DNA from 2 places in the Sinanaerobacter sp. ZZT-01 genome. Region 2 is predicted to be linked to the other one. Evidence: riboswitches for the same ligand, from Rfam matches in the RefSeq annotation. Region 2 holds a riboswitch; the other holds the start of a gene.
The links. A riboswitch is a leader RNA that binds a small molecule or an ion and turns the genes downstream of it on or off. The one in region 2 is predicted to bind cyclic di-GMP.
Positions count from the first base shown of each region.

Region 1: another riboswitch for cyclic di-GMP. It lies ahead of flgC (flagellar basal body rod protein FlgC); the one in region 2 lies ahead of U5921_RS02400 (sigma-70 family RNA polymerase sigma factor).

Region 1 is NZ_CP141728.1:63,383-67,506, forward strand. Features, by position in the region: gene fliF (flagellar basal-body MS-ring/collar protein FliF) at 1-660, opposite strand, end outside; gene fliE (flagellar hook-basal body complex protein FliE) at 690-992, opposite strand; gene flgC (flagellar basal body rod protein FlgC) at 1,049-1,501, opposite strand; cyclic di-GMP riboswitch class I at 1,727-1,811, opposite strand; gene U5921_RS00360 (GGDEF domain-containing protein) at 1,945-3,012, opposite strand; gene U5921_RS00365 (lytic transglycosylase domain-containing protein) at 3,044-3,730, opposite strand; gene nspC (carboxynorspermidine decarboxylase) at 3,943-4,124, opposite strand, start outside.
Region 2 is NZ_CP141728.1:499,366-503,489, forward strand. Features, by position in the region: gene U5921_RS02400 (sigma-70 family RNA polymerase sigma factor) at 380-829, opposite strand; cyclic di-GMP riboswitch class I at 1,248-1,337, opposite strand; gene asd (aspartate-semialdehyde dehydrogenase) at 1,355-2,440, opposite strand; gene U5921_RS02410 (epoxyqueuosine reductase) at 2,535-3,563, opposite strand; gene U5921_RS02415 (LysE family transporter) at 3,665-4,124, opposite strand, start outside.

The sequences.
Region 1 (4,124 bases), 440 kb from region 2:
AGTCAGATCTCTTCCCGTGCTATCCGTAATAAGAACTTGCTCCGGCTGCATGTCCGGAATACTTCTTGCAACTAATCTTTGAATGCCTTGTACCTGTTCACTATCTAAAGTATCACCTTTTGTTATAATCACTACGCTCGCACTCGGCTCTACTTTTTCTTTTTCCAAAACATATTTTTGATCCTGACCGACCGCAATTGTTACTACTGCATCACTTACACCGTCAAATAAACGAATTGTAGATGCCAAACGGTCTTGGAGTTCATAAATTTTATATGTATTTTTTTCAAAATCCGTTGCCATCATATCCACGTTTGATGAAAATGTGTTATAGGTCAACCCGCTCTTCGGATACCCTTCCATAACCAGCTTCGCTCTTAATTCATCTACTTGCTTTTTAGGTACAGAAACATTACCATTTTTATCATATTTTGCAGTGACATCTAATTCCTGTAAAGCCGTTACAATCTCCGACGCTTCCTGCTGATTCACTCCGGTAAACATCGTGTCATATGGCTTTGAATTCAACAATATCGTACAGATTATTGCGAACACAAAAATCGCAACAGCACTTCCTATGATAATATAACGGTTTCTATTGCTCAATTTACTATTAATCTCTTTTATCTGTTCTATTATTTTATCAAATTTATCACGCAAAAGCCATTCCTCATTCGTTCTTCTAATTTTTATAAGTTAATGCGCATCAACTCCGAATAGGCATCCAGCGCTTTATTTCGCATCTCTACTAACAGCCTTCCGGAAAGGTAGGCTTTTGTAGAATTAATCCCTAAGGTATGCAGGTCATCCACATCCCCCAACGCCAAAGCTTCGGTGTCTCTAGCTACTTGATCTTCTGTTTCTCTTACATTATTAATTGCATTTTCAAAAATTGATTTAAATGGGGTGCCGCCAGACACCGCTTCTTTCTCTGTTTCCAGTTCTGGCATTTTCCCCATTCCATTTAGCGGTTGCATCGGTGTAATAAACATTTTTCTCCTCCATTCGCTTTTTCGTATCACATTTCATCTATTACTATAGCGAATGTTTATTTACCAACCTCTAAGGCTTTTGATGCCATTAACTTAACGGCATTGATTGCCGTGACATTCGCTTCGTAAGAACGTGAAGCGCTCATTGCGTCTATTGTTTCTTGTAAAATATTTACATTTGGTAAATTTACATAACCTCTCTCATCTGCATCCGGATGTGTTGGATCGTAAACGGTTTTAAAAGGTGACTCATCTTCAATAATCTCGCTCACACGCACACCACCCACACCATTTCCTGATGCCGGCTGCTTTCCCAGTGCTCGGTTCATCAAAGATTTAAAATCCCCTTTTTCAATTGCTTCAAACGCTACCGTCTTTCTTCTATAAGGACCTCCTGATTCTGTTCTTGTCGTATCTCGATTCGTCAAGTTTTCTGAAATGATGCTCAACCGCAGTCGCTGAGCAGTCAAAGCAGAACCATTAATATTCAAAGTATTCAAAAATGCCAAATCATCCACCATCCTTCTACAATAAATCATAAAATTTACCAATATTTCTACAAAAATGACTTTTTGTTAATTATTTATTAATATTATTTTACATTTTTCGCTACTTTATTACAATAGGCATTCCTACATTTCCTATTGTCAATATTTAATAAATAATTTTTAATGAAACAAAAAAAAGCTCCAATCCTTACCAAATTGCAACCCATACTTTGATAAAAATTTTCTTTCGGAAACTGGCTGTCATAAGCGTATGCTCTTAGACCCTATAGCTTTGCGTCACTGCTTTTCAACAGTTTTGCCTTTGTCGAGAAATTCTTGACAAATATTTTATTTGTAAAATAATATATCATATTCGATCTATTTTGTCAATATATTCTAAATTATTACAAATTAAATGGGATTTTTCCAAAATTAATTTCTATTCTATGTAAAATTTGTTAATTCTATGTAAAAACAATCGTTCTGTCTTTTCCCAGTGCTTTTGCTTGATATAATGCATTATCTGCACGGTCGAACAAATCATCAGGACTGTCCCTTAAAAAATTCGATTGGGCAACACCGACGCTAAAAGTAACATTCTCATTATTCATCGAAGAAAAAGATAATCTTGAAAACTCTTTGCGAAAATAATCAATTTTTTCTGCTGCCGTTTCTTTCGTTGTCTCTCGAAATAAAATTGCAAACTCCTCACCTCCATAACGTGATGTAAATTCATTCTCCTCTGAAAAAAAGATACGAAGCATTTTAGATAGGCTTGTTAAGACCTCATTTCCGGTAGAGTGTCCATACGTATCGTTAATCTTTTTAAAATCATCCAAATCCATAATAGCAAGTGTTGTCGCTTTTCCCTTAGGTGTATCCTCATTTAATACTGTTTCAATATATGAAAAAAATGTATTTTGATTATAAAGACCGGTAAGAGGATCCTGCTTAACCTGTTCTCGCAGGCTCTCTTGCAGCCGATGACCGGATTTTAAATAAATCAAATTTTCTTTATTGTAGGAAATCAAAACTTGGCAGATCAGATAGGCTGCAAGCAAAACAGCATAAAATGCAGTTAAATTAATAAAAAAAAGTTCCAATGCCCCTCCTATATGAATAAAGGAACGCAGCCAGTTAACAGAAGAAAAAAACATACTGCTGAAAAAGACGATTCTCGTCTTTTTCGATTCACCAAATAATATTGTCACCATAATCGGTATGACATAGATTGCATACACAATAAATACGGTATCGTGAAAATAGGTGATGACAAAACACATTACGATTCCAGTAAATAAAACCGCATCATTCTTTTGATCCGTAGTCCTATTTTTCGAATGTTGAAAGACAGATGAGAAAAAAACAGATACAAGATTAATGAATGAGGGAGTAAAAACATACTGCCTTAAATATTGGAATTCATTAACACTTTCGCTAAAAGCATATCGCATTTTTAAAACAGAAAAAACAGATAACTCGGTAAGAAACTCAATCAACACAATACCCCAAAAAAGGTTTGAGATCTGCATCCTTCTTCTCTCCAGAGTGTAATTCCACCTGTTATTCCGCTCCATCATTCATGTCTCCTATTTCGGTCAAACTTCCAAGCTTTTGACTAAGAATGTCGATTTGCAGCATTGCCTGTAGTAACTCGCTGTACGAAATCTGCTCTAACGAATCCATTTCTATTGCATCACCTGTTTTAAATGATATTCTGCTTGATGTCCTGCTTGCCGCCACGTTTTCTCCCATATAGCCGATTACTTTATTTATATAATTTTGTGTTTCCTTAAATGGGGGAACGCCGCCATATTTTTTAACATTTCCACTTCCGGCATTGTATGAAGCTAAAGTCAAATTGATATCTCCACTATACTGTTTTAACTTCTGCGCCAAGTAATTTGCCCCGCCGAAAATATTTTGTTCCGGGTCGAAAGCATCCTTTACTCCAAGTGCCGCAGCAGTCTCCGGCATTAACTGCATTACGCCTTGTGCACCGCATCTTGAAATTGCTTGTGTATTAAAATTGGATTCCGCCTTTGCTACCGCTTTTAAAAGATTCAGCGGAACTTGATATTCTTCAGCCGCACGTTCAAAGATAGAGTCTAAATCAATTTCTTTACCATCTGATGCTCCCATTTCTTTCTCTAAGAAATTTTGAAAATTGGAAGGCACTTTTTTATCCCGCTCTTTTGCTCTGACTGCTGCTGTATCATTTATACTTGCAAAATTAATTACCTTACTCATACACTTCTCCTGATTCTTACTTTAACTTTTTCTATCTTACCGTTTTTGAGATATAAGAGCAACTAATTTTATTCATTTTATAACACAATTCTACAATATAAAGCAAAATACTACATGAACAAATAAGCTTATTATTATTTCTTTTACAAGAATTCCTTAATCTAATTATAGAAAAAGCCCATATTTTTTTATTCTGAGCTTTCTCTAATGATTTAACTGAGACGACTTTTAAAATCTTCATATCCAAACGTCTTAATGACTTTTATATCTTCTGCTTCTCTTAATGCAATAGATGGAAGATTCATGCCATTGAATGTATTATTCTTAACCATGGAATAAATCGCCATATCACAAAAACAGAGTTGATCGCCAATTTGCAATGGTTGATCAAAGG
Region 2 (4,124 bases):
GGCCTCATAGGAATTTCACCTCTCCCAGGATCTCTGCGAGCCGTCCCCATTGCGATGTCTGTGGCTGGGCGGAAGTAGCGTTAGCACTGTCCATTTCATTGCGATACAGCTCACCACAAGCTGTTTTATGACCGGGCGTTCTCGCTCGTCACCTTCGATGCCATCGGTTCGACGGACGGATAAGGCGGTATATATACCACCTTATCCAATCCGCAGGCAGTTTTGGCGCGCCCGTCAAGGTCGCTGCCGCTTTTCACACGGCTGGACAGATCATGTATTGATGCTGCCGGATATGAAATTTTCAAGGAGCAAAAGGGAAAATAGAAAAACCCCCTCACTTACTTCCACGCCCAGTAAGGGGGTTTAGAACCAAAAACTTTTAAATTTTCATTATTTTTTTAATCTTGTCCAGAATTTTATGTTTTCGCTTGTTAACTCCTTTCTGCGAAATCCCAATTTGCTTCGCATAGGCTTCTTCGCTTTTTCCATTGAAAAACAGTTCTGTGATCAGTTCCTGTTCTTCTGGCGTGAGTAGTTTCAGGCTGGATAACATTTTTTCAATCAATACGGCCTTGATGGCGGCATCCTCCACGCTTTCTTCCTCTGATGCAAACTGTCGATTTTCATCAGTCAAACGCTCATAGGAATCCTCTCTGCTGGGAATCCATGTGGCAGATAGCCGAGTATAATCTATCTGATAGCGCTCCACTTTCAGATCGTACTGTTGGTATTCCATCTTACGGTCGCTTTTTTCAAGCACTTCAATGATCGATTCACTTACATCCGGATATTTTGCCCGGTAATTAATTCTCCTTTTATGTATAGCCATAGGCTTGTCCTCCATTTCATGATGTTTAAAATCAATGAATGAAGAACAAGCGGCGGGGAGCGGCAGTGTGGTTTTATCTTACTTACATTTAAGGTATCAGTTCGGTATCTGATTTTTGGAAAATTCCGTCGTTGTATCTGTTTTCTTGTCGAAAGAAAAAAGTCAGTACGTTGCTGTAAGCAAAATACTGACTTTATAGGTTTCCGGATATGAAATTGTGTGAATATCGGGTGCTGTGTCCGGAAAGAGTTGTCATGAGTTTGACCTCCCGAAACAAAAGGGACATGGGGTCATACAGTGTCCTCCTTTATTATGGAGAGCGGCAAAAGCCCTGTATCCCGATACACCAATATTCCGTCAAAAGCCGATAAAATGAGCAAGAGCCTGCCCAATAAAGAGGGCAGGCTCCTGCGCGGTTTTTGGCAGCCAGGCTATCATAGTACTTGAAAGCACCTTAGACCCTGTGGCTTTGCGCCCCCATCTTTCAATGGGTTTGCCCTAAATTGTATTCAAGTTATTTTTATCTCAATGCTTTCCAATGAGGCCTTTCATCGTAAGTAGTTCAGCACATAAAACAGAGCCCCCAGCTGCACCACGTAAGGTGTTATGGGAAAGTCCAACGAATTTCCAGTCGTATATACTATCTGGGCGGATTCTTCCAACGCTTATTCCCATACCATTTTCGTAGTTTACATCTAAATTAATTTGCGGTCGATTCTCGTCATAGAGGTATTGAATAAACTGTTTTGGTGCGCTGGGCAAATTCATGAGTTGCGGCTCACCCTTGAATTCCAAGAGCTTATTAATTAATTGCTCCTTTGTTGGTTTATTGCGAAATTTAAGAAATACTGCAGCAGTATGTCCATACAAAACAGGAACGCGAATACACTGACAAGTAATTCTCGGCTCCCTTGCTGGCACAATTAATCCGTTTTCAATACCGCCCCATATCCGCAAAGGCTCTTGTTCGCTTTTTTCTTCTTCACCTGGGATAAACGGATTTATATTCTCAATCATTTCAGGCCACGTATTAAAATTTTTACCCGCCCCGGAAATTGCCTGATATGTCGTCACCACCGCTTCAAATGGTTCAAATTCTCTCCATGCTGTTAATACAGGGGTATAACTTTGAATAGAGCAATTTGGTTTTACAACAATAAATCCCCGCTGTGTGCCTAGTCGCTCTCTCTGTTTTATAATTAATTCACAATGATGCGGATTAACTTCCGGTAAAATCATCGGCACATCTGCCGTCCATCTATGAGCGCTGTTATTAGAAACAACAGGTGTTTCATGTTTTGCATATTCTTCTTCAATTACTTTAATTTCTTCCTTTGGCATACTAACAGCACTGAACACAAAATCCACCTGATTGGAAATACAATCTATATCATAAATATTATAGATATTCATAGATTTTAACCGCTCCGATAGAGGTGTGTCCATGCTCCAACGTCCTCTCAAAGCTTCCTGATACGTTTTTCCAGCAGATCGTTCACTGGCAGCTAGCGCAGAAATTTCAAACCATGGATGATTAGAAAGCAAAGATACAAATCTTTGTCCCACGGTACCAGTAGCACCTAATATACCAACTCGTATTTTATCAGCCATAATAGTTCCCTCCTATAAACGCATTAACACATTATTAATTTTTATGAAATGAAAATAGTTTATACAATTACATTTATAATAAATTCTAATAATTCTATTTAAGTCCTCTTTTGATGCATATGGCGGTTGCCATTTCCCGTACTTTGGAATAATTGCTATTACAGGATTCTATAATAGAGGACTTATATTTTTTATCAAAATAATTATTCATATAGTTTAGTACGTTTACTTGCCACTTCCATAACTCATCTGGAGTAAGGTAAAAAAATTTGGGTTGAATTTTCTCTTTGTAGGTTTTCTCATCCATTTTTAAAATGTTTTCTGCAGTTAAAATGTCTGACAGCGCTTCTAATTGAGGAAAATTCTCTTTTCCTATCCATTTTCCACGATTCATCGGGCATACATCTTGACAAACATCGCAGCCGTAAATCCACTCCCCAAATTGTGTGGCTAAAGACTCTTTTAAAAGATCTCTTCCTCCAAAGGTCGTTAAAAAAGAAACACATTTCAATGGATTCATCATATACGCTCCGCACAGCGATTCGGTAGGACAAGCCTTAATACAGCGGTCACAGTTATTGGGGCAAGGTGAAAGTTTCTGCTCTTCAACCAGTTTCATTTCATAGTCAGTCAAAAATGCTTCGATACTAATATACGAGCCAGATTCGGTGTAGAAAAAATTATTTCTCCTGATAATACCAAGTCCGGCCTGCATAGCTGCCCAGCGCAGCCCAACTAAACCGAACTTTCGGTTGGTGGAAGTTCTCATTCCAAGATTTCTTATATATTGCTCCAATTCCACACTATTTTGATATTCTTTTGTATTTTCATCAATGCGGGTATCTAATAAATACTTTTTTGCAATATTCCCACTCATTGATTCTGGAACATGATATTTCGAATATGGTACCGTCAAGACCACAACAGATTTAGCCCAAGGAAACTCCTCTTTAAATTTTACAAGGCGCTGCTGCCCTTGATAGAAGGGCTGTGACTCCGGTATCTTTTGTGTTCGCTCATTTAATTTGTTTTCATATTCAGACATCATACCAACGGGAATAATGCCGCATTTTTCATAACCAAGCTTAAGAGCCTTTTGGCGTATTAACTGTGCTATCTCCATCCTAGATTCATACCTTCCTTGACCGCTGTCTCACCCATTAAACAAATCGATGGTATCTTCGAAGCATTACCTCATTTGCTATAACGCAATGTCTCCTGTTTTTATAAAAATAATGAAATGGCACAATATACTAACAATAAGGCCATAATTGCATTGATAGCTTTTCGATATTTGTTAAATAAGTTTTCAAAAACCGCACCAAAAACAGCCCAGCAAAGACAGCCAGAGGTGCCAATCACTGCAAGCAGTAATGCAAACATCCCAATTGTAGCTATATCGTGGTAATGTGGCAAAACGTATGAAGACATTGCAGTAATTCCATACAGAATGATTTTTATATTAACAAATTGGAGGAGCATTCCCGATAAAAAAGAATTAGCATGTGTTATGCCGTTACTTTTATGTGGCTTGTCCCTCCATACTGTCCACGCTAAATAAAGAATGTAAGCCGCTCCTATATAAATCATTGCCGGCTTAATGGAAGGAATATACTCGTACAACAACGTAGAAAAGGCAGCACAGGCTGACATTACTATAACGAACCCAGAAAAAATTCCACCA